2 regions of the Streptomyces sp. NPDC046712 genome follow, and region 2 is predicted to be linked to the other one. Evidence: riboswitches for the same ligand, from Rfam matches in the RefSeq annotation. Region 2 holds a riboswitch; the other holds the start of a gene.
What was found. A riboswitch is a leader RNA that binds a small molecule or an ion and turns the genes downstream of it on or off. The one in region 2 is predicted to bind ZMP and ZTP.
Positions count from the first base shown of each region.

Region 1: linked by a shared signal. The riboswitch ahead of ABZ939_RS19855 (tetrahydrofolate dehydrogenase/cyclohydrolase catalytic domain-containing protein) and the one ahead of glyA (serine hydroxymethyltransferase) in region 2 are both predicted to bind ZMP and ZTP.

Region 1 covers NZ_JBEYYW010000014.1:117,657-126,624, reverse strand. The annotation lists gene ABZ939_RS19870 (DEAD/DEAH box helicase) at 88-3,051, shown strand; gene ABZ939_RS19865 (SWF or SNF family helicase) at 3,048-4,334, shown strand; gene ABZ939_RS19860 (hypothetical protein) at 4,339-4,989, opposite strand; gene ABZ939_RS19855 (tetrahydrofolate dehydrogenase/cyclohydrolase catalytic domain-containing protein) at 5,112-5,966, opposite strand; ZMP/ZTP riboswitch at 5,995-6,101, opposite strand; gene ABZ939_RS19850 (GAF domain-containing protein) at 6,194-7,516, shown strand; gene ABZ939_RS19845 (aldehyde dehydrogenase family protein) at 7,561-8,968, shown strand, end outside.
Region 2 covers NZ_JBEYYW010000047.1:1,922-10,889, forward strand. The annotation lists gene ABZ939_RS35740 (glutathionylspermidine synthase family protein) at 1-611, shown strand, start outside; gene ABZ939_RS35745 (polysaccharide deacetylase family protein) at 615-1,310, opposite strand; gene rocD (ornithine--oxo-acid transaminase) at 1,390-2,595, opposite strand; ZMP/ZTP riboswitch at 2,703-2,793, shown strand; gene glyA (serine hydroxymethyltransferase) at 2,864-4,153, shown strand; gene ABZ939_RS35760 (hypothetical protein) at 4,170-4,970, opposite strand; gene ABZ939_RS35765 (RNA polymerase sigma factor) at 4,945-5,550, opposite strand; gene trpS (tryptophan--tRNA ligase) at 5,607-6,620, shown strand; gene ABZ939_RS35775 (2'-5' RNA ligase family protein) at 6,725-7,312, shown strand; gene ABZ939_RS35780 (decaprenylphospho-beta-D-erythro-pentofuranosid-2-ulose 2-reductase) at 7,452-8,207, opposite strand; gene ABZ939_RS35785 (FAD-binding oxidoreductase) at 8,233-8,968, opposite strand, start outside.

The sequences.
Region 1 (8,968 bases), on a different contig from region 2:
CAGATCACGGCGTTCGTGCTCACGGATGGAGGGGCGGTTGAAGTACCCTCGGCCGCTCGGCCCCAGTAGTCAAATTTGAGGAATGCGTTGTCGCCGTCCCAGGCTCTCGATGAACTCGCCCGCTGCTCCGCCGTTTTCCTGCCGTCCGATCCGCCCCGCGCCGGCCGCATCGCCTTCTGGTCCCCGGCCGGGACACTCCGGTCGGCCACCGACGAACTGACCGTCGTGACGGCGGTCGCCGACGACGTCCGTCCGCACACCGTTCCCGCGCTCCTGCTCCCCGTACGGGACGCCCTGCCGGTCCTCACCCGCGCCCGCTTCTCCGACGCGTCCTCGCCCGCGGCCGCCTTCTGGGGAGCCGCCGCCCTCCTGGCTCTGCAGCTCGCGGCCAAGGGACTCTTCCTGCCCGGTCTCACGGCCACCGACCGGGACGCCTGGCGGGCCGGGCCGCTCGGCCCCGAGGAGTTGGCCGAGCTGCGGGCGCTCGCCGCCTCGATGCCGCCAACCGCCCATGCCGTACCGCTGACCGGTTCAGGCGCGCCGTCCGGGACCGCACCCCTGCTGCTGCCCGAGCCCGAGGCGCTGCTGCGCGCCTTCGTGGACGCGGTCACGGACGGGCTGCCACGCACCCCCGCCGCCCCGCTCGCCGCCGGAGGGCCCGCGTTCGCGGTCGACGAACCGCAGGAGCTGCCCGCGCAGCGGGCCTGGGCGGCGGACGTGGCGGCCGGCCACGACGCGGGCGTACGCCTCTCACTGCGCCTCGAACTGCCGGGGCTCGGGGAGCGGGAGGCACCGGCATTCCGGGCCGTCCTGCAGATGCACAGCGTCGCCGACCCGACGCTGGTCGCGGACGCGGCGGAGGTCTGGGCCGGATCGGGCCCGGCCGGCGGGGCGTTCGGGCCCCGCGCCCGGATGGACGCCCTTCTCGCACTGCGCCGTGCCGCCCGCGCCTGGGCACCGCTGACCCCGCTGCTCTCGGCCGCCGTCCCGGACGCTGTCGAGCTGGCGGACGAGGAGGTCACCGACCTGCTCGGGCCTGCGGCGCGAGCCCTCACCGCGACCGGCGTCCAGATCCACTGGCCCCGCGACCTGGCCCACCGGCTCACGGTCCGCGCTGTGATCGGCCCGCCGGACGGCGATTCCGCAGCCACCGGACAGCCGGGCGCCGAGAACCCGCACACCGCCGACTCCCGGCACGAAGCGGAGGCCAATGACGCCGCGGGCTCCACGTACGCGGACTCCGCACTCGACTCCGGCAGCGGCACCGCGGGCCACCGCTCCTCCGCGCTGCCCTCCTTCCTCGCCGCCGACGCCCTCCTCGCCTTCAACTGGCGTTTCGCGATCGGCGGCCAGGAACTCACCCGCGCCGAACTCGACCAACTCGCCGAGGCCGGCCGACCGGTGGTCCGGCTGCGCGACCAGTGGGTGCTGGTCGACCCGGCCGAGGTCCGTCGCGCCCGCGCCTCGCACGACCGCAAGGTCACGCCCGTGGACGCGCTCGGCGCCGTCCTCACCGGCACGACCGAGGCCGACGGCCGACGGGTCGAGGTCCAGGCGACCGGCTGGCTGGAGCAGCTGCGTACCCGCCTCGCCGACCCGGAGGGCGGGCCGCAGGAGGTCGCCCAGCCCGCCGCGCTCGCCGCGACGCTCCGCGACTACCAGCTGCGCGGCCTCAACTGGCTGCACCGGATGACCTCTCTCGGCCTCGGCGGCTGTCTCGCCGACGACATGGGCCTGGGCAAGACGATCACGCTCATCGCGCTCCATCTGCACCGGCAGACCGAGCCCTCCGCTGCGGGTCCCACCCTCGTCGTGTGCCCGACCTCGCTCATGGGCAACTGGCAGCGCGAGATCGAGAAGTTCGCGCCCGGCACGCCCGTGCGACGCTTCCACGGACCCGCCCGAAGCCTGGAGGGCCTGGCCGACGGCGAGTTCGTCCTCACCACGTACGGCACCATGCGGCTCGACACCGAGCAGCTGTCCGGACAGCCGTGGGGCATGGTCGTCGCGGACGAGGCCCAGCACGTCAAGAACCCGTACTCGGCCACCGCCAAGCAGCTGCGCACCATCGGGGCCAAGGCGCGCGTCGCCCTGTCCGGCACTCCTGTCGAGAACAACCTCTCCGAGTTGTGGGCGATCCTCGACTGGACGACGCCCGGCCTCCTCGGCCGGCTCGGCACCTTCCGCTCACGCTATGCCTCGGCCGTCGAGGGCGGTGAGGACCCGGCCGCCGCCGAACGGCTCGCCGCGCTGGTCCGCCCGTTCCTGCTGCGCCGTCGCAAGTCGGACCCGGGCATCGCGCCCGAACTGCCACCGAAGACCGAGACCGACCGGGCCGTCTCCCTGACGAAGGAACAGGCGGGGCTCTACGAGGCGGTGGTGCGGGAGACCCTCGCGGCCATCGCCGAGGCCGACGGCATGGAGCGGCGCGGCCTGGTGGTGAAGCTGCTGACCGGGCTCAAACAGATCTGCAACCACCCCGCCCAGTATCTGAAGGAGGACCGGCCGCGCATCGACGGCCGTTCGGGCAAGCTGGAGCTGCTCGACGAGCTCCTCGACACGATCCTGGCGGAAGACGCGAGCGTCCTGGTCTTCACCCAGTACGTGCAGATGGCGCGGCTGCTCGAACAGCATCTGGCGGCGCGGGGGGTACGTACGCAGTTCCTGCACGGCGGCACACCCGTCGCCGAGCGCGAGGCGATGGTCGCGCGCTTCCAGGACGGCGAGGTGCCCGTCTTCCTCCTGTCGCTGAAGGCGGCGGGCACCGGGCTCAACCTCACCCGCGCCGGACATGTCGTGCACTACGACCGCTGGTGGAATCCGGCCGTGGAGGCCCAGGCCACCGACCGCGCGTACCGCATCGGCCAGACCCAGCCGGTGCAGGTCCACCGGCTGATCGCCGAGGGCACGATCGAGGACCGGATCGCGGACATGCTGCTGCGCAAGCGGGCGCTGGCCGACTCCGTGCTCGGCTCGGGCGAGGCGGCGCTGACCGAACTGACGGATGCCGAGCTGGCGGACCTGGTCCAGCTGCGAGGGGACGGACGATGAGCGGATACGCAGACGAGGACGAGCGGACCTTCGCGGCGTTTCCGCCGGCCCACGGTTCCGGTTTCGCCCGCACGTGGTGGGGCCGGGCCTGGCTGAAGGCGCTCGAGGACACGGCGCTCGACGGCCGGCAGCTGAAGCAGGGGCGCAAGCACGCCCGTGCGGGAGCGGTGGGCGCGGTCTCGGTGCGACCCGGGCGGATCACGGCGGTCGTACGGGACCGCGACGGATCCTCGTTCCGCAGCGACGTGCTCCTGCAGGAGCTGTCGGAGGACGAGTGGGACCGGCTGCTCGACCTGGCCGTGGAGAGCGCGGGCCACATCGCGGCCCTGCTCGACCACGAGATGCCGCCGCATCTGGTGGAGGACGCGGCGGCGGCCGGGCTCGAACTGCTGCCGGGCATCGGCGATCTGGACCCGGAGTGCGGCTGCGAGGCGTGGGACCACTGCCCGCACACGGCGGCCCTCTGCTACCAGGTGGCGCGGCTGCTCGACGAGGATCCGTTCGTGCTGCTGCTGATGCGGGGGCGCGGCGAGCGTGCGCTCCTGGACGAACTGCAGGAGCGCAGTGCGGCGCGGGCCGCTCCGGCCGCCACGGACTCGGCCGCGGAGGAGACGGCGGCAGAGGGCGTACCGGCCGAGGAGGCGTTCGCCGCGCGGGACATCCTGCCGCCGCTGCCGGCCCCGCCGGTGCTCCCCTCGGCTCCGGGCACACCACCGTCCCTGGACACCGATACGGACCCGGCGCCCGGCCTCGACCCGGCCGCGCTGGAGTTCCTGTCGGCGGACGCGGCAGGGCGGGCGCACCGGATGCTGGCCGAGGCGCTCGCCCAGGGACATGAACGGACTGCGGTGGAACCGCACCTGACGGCCGATCAGGACGCGGTGCGGCTGGCGGCAGGCGATGCCGTCCCGTCGGGGATCGCGGCCCGGCTCGCCACCGGGTCCGGGCGGCGGCGCGCGGAGCTGGACCTGGCCACGCGCGCGTGGCGGTTCGGTGGCGCGGCCGCCCTGTCCGTACTGGAGGAGGAGTGGACTCCGGGCCCCGAGGCGCTGGCACGGGCGAAGACGCTGCTCGCGGACGCCTGGGAGGACGCCGACCGTCCGGTGCTGCGTCCGGCGGGGTCGGCGCGCTGGACGGTGGTCGGCGCGGAGGCGCAGCTGCGGCTCGGCGAGGACGGCCGCTGGTGGCCCTACCGCAAGGAGCGCGGTCAGTGGGTCCCGGCCGGCCCCGCGGACCAGGATCCGGCTGCCGCGCTCGCGGGGCTGTCGGCGGGGGACGGCTGATCCGTCAGTGGAGCGGCGCGGTGAGTTTGCGGGCCGCGCCGCCCGCGGCGGCGTTCGGGGTGTGGGCGGCGAGGCTGCAGGCCACGGTGTCGGAGCCGAGGAGGTAGCCGCTGCGGTACGGGTACTGGACGAAGGTGGTCCAGCGCGTGCCGTGCGGCTGCTCCGCTGCCTTGCGGCGCAGCGGCTCGCGGCAGAGCGCCGCGGCCCCGTCGCGGATGTCCCGGTCGGTGCGGTGGTCGCCGGTCAGCCGGACCGTGGCGACGAGTTGAGCGTCGTGCGGCCGGTCGCAGCCGCGCCGCACGACGTTGCCCGGTGCCTTCCGGTCGATGTCGAAGCACTCCCCCGGCCCGAGCCGCTGGTAGGGGACGACCGCGGCGGGATCGGGCAAGGTGGAATCCGGCGATGTGAGCTCGGGCGATGTGGGCTCGGGCGAGGGCCGGTGCGGGGCGGCCCCGCCCTGAGGTGCGAGCTGTCGGCTCGCGGCCTGGGCGGTCCGCGTGGACCCCAGGTCCGCCGGACCCGCCGGGTTCGCCGAGAACCGGCCGACGCCCCCGCCTCCGTGGAAGCTCACGGCCACGAGACCCGCCACCACGAGAAGGACGGGCACGACGAAGCGCCGCATCGACGTCAACAGGCGGTCTGAGAACGGGGACATGATGACCAGATTCACTCACAGACCGTCAGATTCCCTGTCCTGGCGAGAAGTTGCAGCACACCTCGCACAGAACTGTGACAAATTCGGTTCACCCACGGCTCGTACGAGACACCACTCGCGTGCTAGAGGCCGAGCTGGCGCTCCGCCCCTTCGACGGTCTGCGCGAGGAGCACGGCGATGGTCATCGGGCCCACGCCACCGGGTACGGGCGTGATCAGCGACGCCCGCTCGGCGGCGGTCTCGAAGTCGACGTCGCCGATGTTGCCGGGGTTGTAGCCCGCGTCGATCACGACCGCGCCGAGCTTGATGTCGGCTCCCTTGATGAAGCGGGGCCTGCCTACGGCGGCCACGAGGATGTCGGCCTCGGCCACGATGGAGGAGAGCTCGGTGGTGCGCGAGTGGCAGTACGTGACGGTGGCGTCGCGACCGAGAAGCAGCAGGCCGGCCGGCTTGCCCAGGATCGCGGAGCGGCCGACGACGACGGCCCGCTTGCCGCTCAGCTCGACGTCGTACGCGTCGAGCAGGCGCATGATGCCGCCTGGCGTGCAGGAGACGAAGCCGGGAAGGCCGAAGCCCATGGCGGCGAAGGAGGCCATGGTGACACCGTCGACGTCCTTCTCCGGGGCGATCGCCTCGAAGGCGGCGCGCTCGTCGATGTGCGGTCCGACCGGGTGCTGGAGCAGGATGCCGTGGACCTCGGGGTCCTCGGAGAGCGCGGTGATCGCGGCGACGAGTTCCTCGGTCGTCGTCGAGGCGGGCAGCTCGACGTGCTTGGAACGGATTCCGGCCTTCGCGCAGCGGTTCTGCTTCATCTTCACGTACGTGACGGAGGCCGGGTCCGCGCCGACGAGCACCGTGGCGAGACAGGGCGTGACGCCGGTGCGGCGGGTGATCTCGGCGGCGCGGGCGGCGGTCTCCTCGACCGTGCGGCGGGCGAGCGCGGTGCCGTCCATGAGGGAAGCGGTGCTGGTGGACATGGGCCACTCCTGGGCGTCGTGAATGACAGGTGATCGCCCAGGCGCACGGCAGGGACGGGTCCGCGCGGGTGCCCGGAGTCCGTCGGGCCGCTCCCCGGTGGTGATCCACCTCAAGCGCCAGTCACGGCCCGGGCCACACTCTACGTGAGGGCCTGAGGGCGGTGTCCGGACAGGGTGCATATGCCGCGGTGTCCGGACGCTTGTGGGCGGCCTCCGCGCGCACGACGATGACCACGAACGGAACGGTGGACCTCGATGTGGAGGCCGAGTTGAGCGATGCGTGGGTGGCTGCGGAACCGGACGCCGGGGCGCTGCGGCGGGCGCACGAGGCCTTCACCAGCGGAGGCCGGGTGCAGCTCCCTCCGGTACGGCCGTTGGTCGCCGACTCCTGGCGGCGCTCGGCGCGGGCCCGGGTGAGCCCGGACGGCGCGGCCTGTGTGGAGCTGGCCGACGAGGAGCTCGCCGGGCACCGTGAGGAGCATCCGCTCTCCGCCGCTATGCCGGTGATCCGGGAGCTGATGGGCGCGTACGCGACGGACGGCGAACATCTGCTCGCCGTCTGCGACGCGGCCGGGCGGATGCTGTGGGTGGAGGGCCATCCGGGGACGCTGCGACGGGCCCGCGCGATGAACTTCGTCGCCGGGGCCCGCTGGTCGGAGTCGGTGGCGGGGACGAACGCGCCGGGGACCGCGATCGCCGTGGACCGGCCCGTGCAGGTCTTCAGCGCCGAGCACTTCCAGCGGCCGGTGCAGGCGTGGACCTGTGCCGCCGCTCCCGTGCACGATCCGCACACCGGACGGCTGCTCGGCGCGGTCGACATCACAGGCGGGGACCGGCTCGCCCATCCGCACAGCCTGGCGTTCGTGCAGGCGGTGGCGCGGGCGGCCGAGTCCCAGCTGGCCCTGCTCGCGCCCGCGCCGGCCGCGGACCGTGTGCGGCTCACCGCGCTGGGCCGGGACGAGTCGCTGCTGAGCGTGGCCGGGCGCCGGCTGCGGCTGAGCCGACGGCACAGCGAGATCCTGGTCGTCCTCGCCCATCGCCCGGACGGGGTGGGCGGCGACGAACTCCTGACGCTCCTGTACGAGGACGAGTCGGTCACCCCGGTCACGCTGCGGGCCGAGCTGTCCCGGCTGCGCGGGCTGCTCGGCGCGGAGCTGTTGCGCTCGCGCCCGTACCGGCTCGACGCGGTGGTGGACGCGGACTTCGGCACGGTGGACCGGAAGCTCGGCTCGGGCGCGCTGTCGGCGGCGCTCGGCGCGTACGCGGGTCCGCTCCTGCCCGGCTCCCGCGCGCCGGGGGTCGTACGGCTGCGCGAGCGGCTCGCCGACCGGCTGCGGGCGGCGCTGGTGGACCGGGGCGATCCGGGGCTGCTGGCCGACTGGACGTACAGCGCGTGGGGCGAGGACGACGTGGAGATGTGGCGGGCGCTGTCGGAGGTGGTGCCGGCTTCCGGGCGGGCCCCTGTGCTGGCCAGGTTGCGGGCCCTGGACGCGGAACTGTCGGCGGGCGCAACGGCGTTGCAACGTCGGTCCGGGCACTCTCGGCGGTAGCGCCGGCCAGGGACGGCCGGCGCGGTCCGAGGGAGGCCATGTCCATGACCCGTTACGCCGCACCCGGTACCGAGGGCGCGATCATGTCGTACCAGGCCCGCTACGACCACTGGATCGGCGGTGAGTACGTCGCCCCGGCCCGGGGGCAGTACTTCGAGAACCCCAGCCCGGTCGACGGCCGCCCCTTCACCGAGGTCGCCCGCGGCACGGCCGAGGACGTGGAGCGCGCGCTGGACGCGGCGCACGCGGCGGCCCCGGCGTGGGGCCGTACGGCGCCCACCGAGCGGTCGAACGTCCTGCTCCGGATCGCCGCCCGGATGGAAGAGCATCTGGAGGAGCTGGCGGTCGCGGAGAGCTGGGAGAACGGCAAGCCGGTCCGCGAGACCCTGGCCGCCGACATCCCGCTCGCGATCGACCACTTCCGCTACTTCGCGGGGGCGCTGCGCGGCCAGGAGGGCACGCTGAGCGAGATCGACGACGACACTGTCGCCTACCACTTCCACGAGCCGCTGGGCGTGGTCGCGCAGATCATCCCGTGGAACTTCCCGATCCTGATGGCGGTCTGGAAGCTGGCCCCGGCGTTGGCCGCCGGTAACGCGGTGGTTCTCAAGCCGGCCGAACAGACCCCGGCGTCCGTGCACTTCTGGATGAGCCTGATCGCGGACCTGCTGCCGCCGGGCGTGGTGAACATCGTGAACGGTTTCGGGGCCGAGGCGGGCAAACCCCTGGCCTCCTCCCCCCGGGTCGCGAAGATCGCCTTCACGGGCGAGACGACGACGGGCCGGCTGATCATGCAGTACGCCTCGGAGAACATCAAGCCGGTCACCCTGGAGCTGGGTGGCAAGTCGCCGAACATCTTCTTCGACGACGTGTGGGCGGCGGACGACGACTTCCGCGACAAGGCGCTCGAGGGCTTCACGATGTTCGCCCTCAACCAGGGCGAGGTCTGCACCTGCCCGTCGCGCGCCCTGATCCAGCGGGGCCACTACAGCGAGTTCCTGGAGGCGGCGGTCGCCCGCACGGAGAAGATCGTCCCGGGCCACCCCTTGGACACGGCCACGATGATCGGCGCCCAGGCGTCCAACGACCAGCTGCAGAAGATCCTTTCGTATCTGGACATCGGCCAGCAGGAGGGCGCGAAGATCCTGACGGGCGGTCAGCGGATCGAGTACGACGGGGAGCTGGCCGGCGGCTACTACGTCCAGCCGACGATCTTCGAGGGGGACAACCGCATGCGGATCTTCCAGGAGGAGATCTTCGGCCCGGTCGTCGCGGTCACTTCCTTCACCGACTTCGACGACGCGATCCGCACGGCGAACGACACCCTGTACGGCCTCGGCGCGGGCGTCTGGACCCGCGACGGCAGCACGGCCTACCGCGCGGGCCGCGCGATCCAGGCGGGCCGCGTCTGGACGAACTGCTACCACGCCTATCCGGCGCACGCGGCCTTCG
Region 2 (8,968 bases):
CGGTGGCGTATCTGCGCGAGACGGCCCAGCAGGCCGGGCTCGACACGGAGGCGCTGTCGGTCGAACAGATCGGCTGGGACCGTCTGTCGGGGCGGTTCGTTGACGACCGGCTCCGGTTCATCCGCAGCTGCTTCAAGCTCTACCCGTGGGAGTGGCTGGCCACCGACCGCTTCGGCCCGTACGTCCTGGACACCCTCGACAACGGCGGCGGTACGGGCACGACCTGCTGGATCGAGCCGGCCTGGAAGATGCTGCTCTCCAACAAGGCGCTGCTCGCGATCCTCTGGGAGCTCTACCCGGGCCACCCGAACCTGCTGCCGGCGTACCTCGACGGCCCGCGCGAGCTGGCCGAGAGCGGCGGCTACGTCGCCAAGCCGCTCCTCGGCCGCGAGGGCGCGGGCGTCACCGTCCACGAGCCGGGTGCGGCTCCCGCGGTCCGCGACGAGCCCTGCTGCTACCAGGAGCTTGCCCCGCTGCCCGACTTCGAGGGCAACCGGGTCGTGCTCGGCGCGTGGGTCGTCGAGAACGAGGCGGCAGGGCTCGGGATCCGCGAGTCGGCGGGCCTGATCACGGACGAGTACGCCCGCTTCCTGCCGCACGTCATTCTCTGACCGTTACTCAGGGACGTACTCCCTGAGGGGGGCCGGCCTCAGACCGGCGGCCTCGGCTGCGGCGAGGGCGCGGGTGAGGTCCTGCTCCAGGGTCTCGTTGAAGTGCAGCAGGATGATGTCGCCGGCCTCGAGCCGCGGGGTCGGCGGGGTCCACTGCCCCCAGGTGGTGAGGTCGTACGTCCAGGTCACCAGGGCCTTCGCGCCGCAGGCGCGGGCGGTGGTCCGGGTCGTCCCGTCGTACGTCCCGTAGGGCGGGCGCAGCAGGCGCGGACCGTCACCGAACTGGGCGAGGTGCTGCTCGCGCGCCCCGCAGACCTCCGCCTTCTGGCCGGCCGCGTCGAGGGTGGTCAGGTCGGGGTGGTTGACAGTGTGGTTCTCGACGCGGGAGCGGCCCTGGTCGAGCAGGGTGTGGAAGTAGCCGGAGTCGTACGAGTAGGCGCCCGGGAGCAGGAAGAGCGAGGCGGGCACCCGCCGGTCGAGCAGGATCTTCGCGGCGGCGGGGTCGTGGTACCAGCCGTCGTCGATGGTGATGAACACGACCGGGTCGTCGGTCTTGATGTGGCTGACGACGGGGACGGGCTCGGGCCAGGCCGCCTCGGGGGCGGCGTGCGCGGGTCCACCGAACGCGCCGAGCAGCGCGAGCGGGACGAGGGCGGCGAGTGCGCCACGCAGGGCGCGGCGCAGACGGGGTCTCGGCATGGCCGCATCATTGGCCTAGACCAACTGCCGTGTCAATGCCCCGAGTTGCCGCCACCGCCGCCCTCTCGAGCGGACCCGCTCAGTCCGAGAGCACCGCCCGCAGCTGCTCCAGGCCCCAGTCCAGATCCTCCTTGCCGATCACCAGCGGCGGCGCGATCCGGATCGTCGAACCGTGCGTGTCCTTCACCAGCACACCCCGCTCCATCAGCTTCTCCGAGATCTCCCGGCCCGTGCCCCGGGACGGCACGATGTCCACCCCGGCCCACAGCCCGCGCCCACGCACCGCCTCGACGGCCCCCGCGCCCACCAGCAGCCGCAGCTCGGCATGGAGATGCTCGCCCAGCTCGGTGGCCCGCTGCTGGTACTCCCCGGTCCGCAGCATCGCGATCACCTCGAGCGCCACCGCACACGCCAGCGGATTCCCGCCGAACGTCGACCCGTGCTCACCCGGCCGGAACACACCGAGCACATCGCGGTCCGCGACCACCGCCGAGACCGGGACGACACCGCCGCCCAGCGCCTTGCCCAGGATGTACATGTCCGGCACCACGCCCTCGTGCTCGCAGGCGAACGTCCGCCCGGTCCGGCCGAGGCCCGACTGGATCTCGTCCGCCATGAACAGCACGTTCCGCTCCCGGGTCAACTCCCGCACCCCGCGCAGATATCCGGCGGGCGGCACCAGGACCCCCGCCTCACCCTGGATCGGCTCAAGGAGCACCGCCACGGTGTGCGCGGTAACCGCGCGCTCCATCGCCGTCAGATCCCCGTACGGGACGATCTCGAACCCCGGCGTGTACGGGCCGTAGTGGTCGCGCGCCTCGTGGTCCGTGGAGAAGCTGACGATCGTCGTCGTCCGGCCGTGGAAGTTGTTCGCCGCGACCACGATCTTCGCGTGGCCGTCCGGCACGCCCTTGACCTCGTACCCCCACTTCCGCGCGGTCTTCACGGCCGTCTCGACCGCCTCCGCGCCCGTGTTCATCGGCAGGACCATCTCCTTGCCGCACAGCTCCGCGAGCTGCGTACAGAACTCCGCGAACCGGTCGTGGTGGAACGCTCTCGACGTGAGCGTCACCCGCTCCAGCTGCGCCCGCGCGGCATCGATCAGCCGCCGGTTGCCGTGCCCGAAGTTGAGCGCCGAGTACCCGGCGAGCATGTCGAGGTAGCGGCGGCCCTCGACATCGGTCATCCATGCCCCGTCCGCCGAGGCGACGACGACGGGCAGGGGGTGGTAGTTGTGAGCGCTGTGCGCCTCCGCGGAAGCGATCGCGTCTTGCGTCCTCGACACGGGATCTCCGTTCGTCCTGCGGCCAGGGGCGGGTGTGGCCCCTTTTTCTATCGTCGCTCGGATGCCGGATGAAGAAACCTGGGTGACGGCGCGCCCGCTAGGCTTGAAACACGCGCGGCGACTGGCGTACGGGGAAGCGACCCCGGGGGAGCCGCGCGCGGCAGACCACACGAGGTGCCGCCCGCCTGGGCACCACCGGACCCCGTCCCGAGTGGTGCCGCGAACCTCGCAGTACCCCGGGAACCGACGACATGCCCGGAGGAACGCCATGAACGACACCCCGCACGCTGCCGATCTTCCCTCCCACCACCCGGCCCTTGCCGCCACCGACCCCGAACTCGCCGCGCTCGTCGGTGCCGAGGAGCGGCTGCAGGCCGAGACCCTGCGGCTGATCCCCAGCGAGAACTACGTCTCCCAGGCCGTGCTCGAAGCCTCCAGTACCGTCCTGCAGAACAAGTACAGCGAGGGCTACCCCGGCCGCCGCTACTACGAGGGCCAGCAGAACATCGACCAGGTCGAGACCCTCGCCATCGAGCGGGCCAAGGCCCTCTTCGGCGTCGACCACGCCAATGTGCAGCCCTACTCCGGCTCCCCGGCCAATCTCGCTATCTACCTCGCCTTCGCGGAGCCCGGCGACACCGTGATGGGCATGGCGCTGCCGATGGGCGGGCACCTCACCCACGGCTGGGGCGTCTCCGCGACCGGCAAGTGGTTCCGCGGCGTGCAGTACGGCGTACGCCAGGACAACGGGCTCATCGACTTCGACCAGGTCCGCGACCTCGCGCTCAAGGAGCGGCCCAAGGTGATCTTCTGCGGCGGCACCGCCCTGCCCCGCACGATCGACTTCGCCGCCTTCGGCGAGATCGCCCGCGAGTCCGGGGCCGTGCTCGTCGCCGACGTCGCCCACATCGCCGGCCTGATCGCGGGCGGCGCCCACCCCTCCCCGGTCCCGCACGTCGACGTCATCTCGACCACCACCCACAAGACCCTGCGCGGCCCGCGCGGCGCCATGCTGATGTCCCGCGAGGAGCACGCCAAGGCCCTCGACAAGGCCGTCTTCCCCGGCCTCCAGGGCGGCCCGCACAACCAGACCACCGCCGCCATCGCCGTCGCCCTGCGCGAGGCTGCCCAGCCCTCCTTCCGTGACTACGCCCACGCGGTCGTCGCCAACGCCAAGGCCCTCGCCGAGGCACTGCTCGCCCGTGGCTTCGACCTGGTCTCCGGCGGCACCGACAACCACCTGATCCTGATGGACCTCACCCCCAAGGAGGTCCCGGGCAAGGTCGCCGCCAAGGCCCTCGACCGAGCCGGGATCGTCGTCAACTACAACACCGTCCCCTACGACCCCCGGAAGCCCTTCGACCCCTCCGGCGTCCGCATCGGCACCCCCTCCCTCACCTCCCGCGGTCTCGGCACGGAGCACATGGCACAGGTCGCCGACTGGATCGACCGTGGCGTCGCGGCGGCGGGCTCGGGCGACGAGGACGCGCTCCGGACGATCCGCGCCGAGGTCGCGGACCTGATGGCGGCCTTCCCGGCACCGGGACTCCCGGTCTGATCCGGCCGACGGGCGCTCAGCCCGCCGACCCGGCTATCCGGCGGGCCTCCGTCAGGGACGGCTCGCCCTCCAGCCGCAGGGTCAGGGCTCCCGCGTTCCTCGTCCAGAGGAGCGTGGGGCCCGCCGTGCGTATGGAGTGGGTCCACTCCTCCCCGCTCGCGTCCGTCATCGGGAAGCGCAGCAGATGCGGCTCGGCGAACCAGTAGCCCTGGTCCCCGTCCGGCATGTCGACCCACTCGGGATGCGTCTGGACCTGCTTGCCGAAGCCCATGTCGAGCCGCGCCGGGAACTCGTCCAGCCGGACCGTCCGACCACCGTCCCCGCGCCAGCACAGGCTGACCACCGCCCGCCCCCGCTCGGCCGAGCCGGTCACCGAGACCGCGTCCGGCGTGCGGAGCGCGCTCGGTGTCAGCGGCGTGAAGCCGGCCCTCCGAGCTGCCTCCTCCAGCGGCACCGGGTCGGGGCACCCCGGCACCGCCGCGCCCGGAGCGGGGTGCGCCCCGGGGTCGTACCGCACCTCCACCCCACCGAAGCCGAACCAGTCCGCCACCGTCGCCCGGACCGGCGGCGTCAGCACCAGGACCACCAGGACCCCGGAGAGCGCCGCGATCAGCGCCTTCCACCGCCCGCGCAGCCACGCGAACGGCAGCCACGCCCGTCGCGCCCACGCGAACCGCCGCCGCGGGACCGGCGTCGGCACCTGCTCCGTCAGAAGCTGAGCGAGCACCCGCTCGGCCATGGTCTCCCCGTCCACGTCCGGCACCCTCAGATGCCGTCCGAGGTCCCGCAGCTCATCCGAGAGCCCGTCGTCCGTCATGCTCGTCACCTCCCTCCAATGCCAGCCCGAGCTTCTTCAGCGCCCTGCTCAGCCGGGACTTCACCGTCCCTCGCGGCCAGCCGAGCGCCTCGGCCGTCTCCGTCTCGTCCAGCTCCAGCAGATACCGGTGGATCACCACCTGCCGGTGGTCCTCGCTCAACCCGTCCAGCGCCGCGAGCAGCCGTCGCCGCCGCTCGTCCTCCTCCACCGCCACCGCCGGGTCGGCCCCGTCCGGTATCAGCGGCTCGCCCGCCAGCAGCTCCGCCTCCCGCCCCGCGACGGCCCGCTGCCGCCCCGCCGAGCGCACTGTGTTCCTCGTCTCATTGACCACGATCCGCAGCAGCCACGGCCGGAACGCGGCCCCCTCCTTGAACCGCCCCAGCGACCGGTACGCCTTGAAGAAGGCCTGCTGCACCACGTCCTCGGCCTCCGCGCCGGCCCCGCACGCCACCGCCGCCCGCAGCGCGACCGCCGTGTGCGCGCGGACCAGCGCCGCGTACGCCTCCGCCTCCCCGGCGCGTACCCGTGCGATCACCGCGGCCTCATCGATCGCGATCAGGCCCCCCTCCCGCGTCCTCACACCTTTGATACACCGGTAGTCGGGGATCGGTTCCCACACCTGAGAGAATGATGGGCATGGCCTCTGACAGTCCCCGTGTGCTCTCCGGAATCCAGCCCACCGCAGGCTCGTTCCACCTCGGCAACTACCTTGGCGCCGTCCGCCAGTGGGTCGCCCTGCAGGAGACTCACGACGCCTTCTACATGGTCGTCGACCTGCACGCGATCACGGTTCCGCAGGACCCCGCGGAGCTGCGCGCCAACACCCGGCTCGCCGCCGCCCAGCTGCTCGCCGCCGGTCTCGATCCGGAACGCTGCACGCTCTTCGTCCAGAGCCACGTTCCCGAGCACGCGCAGCTCGGCTGGGTCATGAACTGCCTCACCGGCTTCGGCGAGGCCTCCCGCATGACCCAGTTCAAGGACAAGTCCGCCAAGCAGGGTGCCGAACGGGCCACCGTCGGTCTCTTCACGTACCCGATCCTGCAGGTCGCGGACATCCTGCTGTACCAGGCCAACGAGGTCCCGGTCGGCGAGGACCAGCGCCAGCACATCGAGCTGACCCGCGACCTCGCCGAGCGGTTCAACAGCCGCTTCGGCGAGACGTTCACGATCCCGGCGCCGTACATCCTCAAGGAGACGGCCAAGATCTACGACCTGCAGGACCCGACGATCAAGATGAGCAAGTCGGCGTCCACGCCCAAGGGCCTGATCAACCTCCTCGACGAGCCCAAGACCACCGCGAAGAAGGTCAAGAGCGCCGTCACCGACACCGACACGGTGATCCGTTTCGACCCGGAGAACAAGGCCGGCGTCTCCAACCTGCTCACCATCCTGTCCACGCTCACCGGGACGAGCATCCCCGACCTGGAGAAGAGCTACGAGGGCAAGATGTACGGCGCGCTGAAGACCGACCTGGCCGAGGTCATGGTGGACTTCGTCACGCCGTTCCGGGCCCGCACGCAGGAATACCTGGACGACCCGGAGACGCTGGACTCCATCCTGGCCAAGGGCGCGGAGAAGGCCCGCGCGGTCGCCGCGGAGACCCTGGCACAGACGTACGAGCGGGTGGGTTTCCTGCCCGCGAAGCACTGACCGGGACCCGAGACCGAGGACTCTGGCACTAAGGGCGGTGCAGGCCGCACACTGGCGGCTGCACCACCCACCATCCCGAAGAGACGACGACGGAGGAGAACGACGTGGGGACCGTAACGCTCGGCGTTTCGATCGCGGTCCCGGAGCCCTACGGCAGCCTGCTCCAGGAGCGGCGCGCGGGCTTCGGGGATCCCGCCGCGCACGGCATCCCCACGCACGTCACCCTCGTCCCGCCGACGGAGGTCGACCGGGAGCGGCTGCCCGCGATCCAGGCGCATCTCGCCGAGGTCGCGGCCGGCGTCCGCTCCTTCCCGGTCCGGCTGAGCGGCACCGGAACGTTCCGCCCGCTGTCACCGGTCGTGTACGTCCGGCTCGCCGAGGGCGTCTCCGCCTGCTCCTGGCTCCAGGAGCGGGTGCGGGACGAGTCCGGGCCGCTCGTGCGCGAGCTGCAGTTCCCGTACCACCCGCACGTCACGGTGGCGCACGGCATTTCCGAGGAGGCGATGGACCGGGCGTACGAGGAGCTGGGCGACTTCGAGGCGGCCTGGACCTGCTCGTCCTTCGCGCTGTACGAGCAGGGGCCGGACGGGGTCTGGCGCAAGCTGCACACGTACGAGTTCGGCGGCCGCACGGTCTCCGCGGTCCCGGCCCAGGGCACCCCGGTCGACACGCCGACCCCGACCGCCGGCTGATCGCCCCGGCGAGGGCCCGCACCCCGGCCGCCGGCCGATCGTCTCCACGACGCCCCCTCGACGCCGCACGACGTCCCACGACGCCCCCTCGACGTCCCCACGAGGCTCCACGACGCCCTCTCGGCATCCCCCTCGGGAATCACACCGGCAGGCGCCGGAACACCGCCCTCGGCACGTGCCGGAGCGCCGACATCACCATCCGCAGCGCCCCCGGCACCCACACCGTCTCCGAGCGGCGCCGCAGCCCCAGCTCGATCGCCCTGGCCACATCCTCCGGCGTGGTCGCCAGCGGGGCCTCCTCGAGACCGGCCGTCATCCGCGACCGTACGAACCCGGGCCGCACGACCATCACCTGCACCCCCGTCCCGTGCAGCGCGTCCCCGAGCCCCTGTGCGAACGCGTCGAGACCGGCCTTGGACGAGCCGTAGATGAAGTTGGCGCGGCGGGCGCGCTCCCCGGCCACGGAGGAGAGCACCACCAGCGAGCCGTGCCCCTGCGCCTGCAGCGCCGCCGCGCAGACGAGCCCGGCGGAGACCGCCCCCGTGTAGTTGGTCTGGGCGACCCGGACGGCGGCGAGCGGATCGGCCTCGTCGTGCGCCTGGTCGCCGAGGATCCCGAAGGCGAGCAGCACCATGTCGATGTCGCCCTCGGTGAAGATCTTGCCGAGACGCTCCGCGTGCGACTCGGGGTCGAGCGCGTCGAAGGGGACGGTGTGCACCTCCGCTCCCAGCACCCGCAGCGAGTCGGCGGCGGCCGTCAGGGCGGGGGAGGGGCGCCCGGCCAGCCAGACCGTACGGGTGCGGCGGGCGATCAGCCGGCGGGCGGTGGCGAGCCCGATCTCGGAGGTGCCGCCGAGGAGCAGCAGGGACTGCGGGGTGCCGAAGGCGTCCTTCATGACGATCAAACTCCTCAGAGAGCAATCAGACGGCGAGACGACGGGAGAGGTCGGAGGTGAAGACGGACCGCGGGTCGAGCACGGCGCGCAGCGCCTGGAAGTCGGCGAGCCGCGGATACATGGCGTGCAGCAGTTCGGGCCGCAGCCGGGAGTCCTTCGCGAGGTAGACCCGGCCGCCCGCGCCCGCCACCTCCTCGTCCAGCTCGTCGAGGAACACGCCGAGTCCGGAGATGCCGGCCGGGATGTCGAGCGCGAGCGTCCAGCCGGGCACGGGGAAGGAGAGCCAGCCCGGGTCGGAGTCGCCGAAGCGCTTCAGTACGGCGAGGAACGACGGGCAGCCGCGCCGCGCGATCCGCTTCACGATCCGGCGCAGGGTCTCCTCCTGCCCGTACCCGACGACGAACTGGTACTGCACGAAGCCGCCGCGTCCGTAGATCCGGTTCCAGTGCGGGACGCCGTCCAGGGGGTGGAAGAAGGCGGAGATCCGCTGGAGTTCGCCGGTCCGGCTGCGGGGCGCCCTGCGGTACCAGACCTCGTTGAACAGGCCGACCGTGGTCCGGCCGAGCAGTCCTTCGGGGACGAGCGCGGGCGCGGCCGGGAGCCGCCCGGGGCGGAAGGCGAGGGGCGCGCGGCGGGCGCGGCGGTTCCGGAGGGGGATCGCGTCGTACGGGGCGTGGTCGCCGCGGGTGAGTACGGACCGGCCGGTGGCGGCGCCGCGGGCGAGCAGGTCGATCCAGGCGACCGAGTAGCGGTAGCGGTGG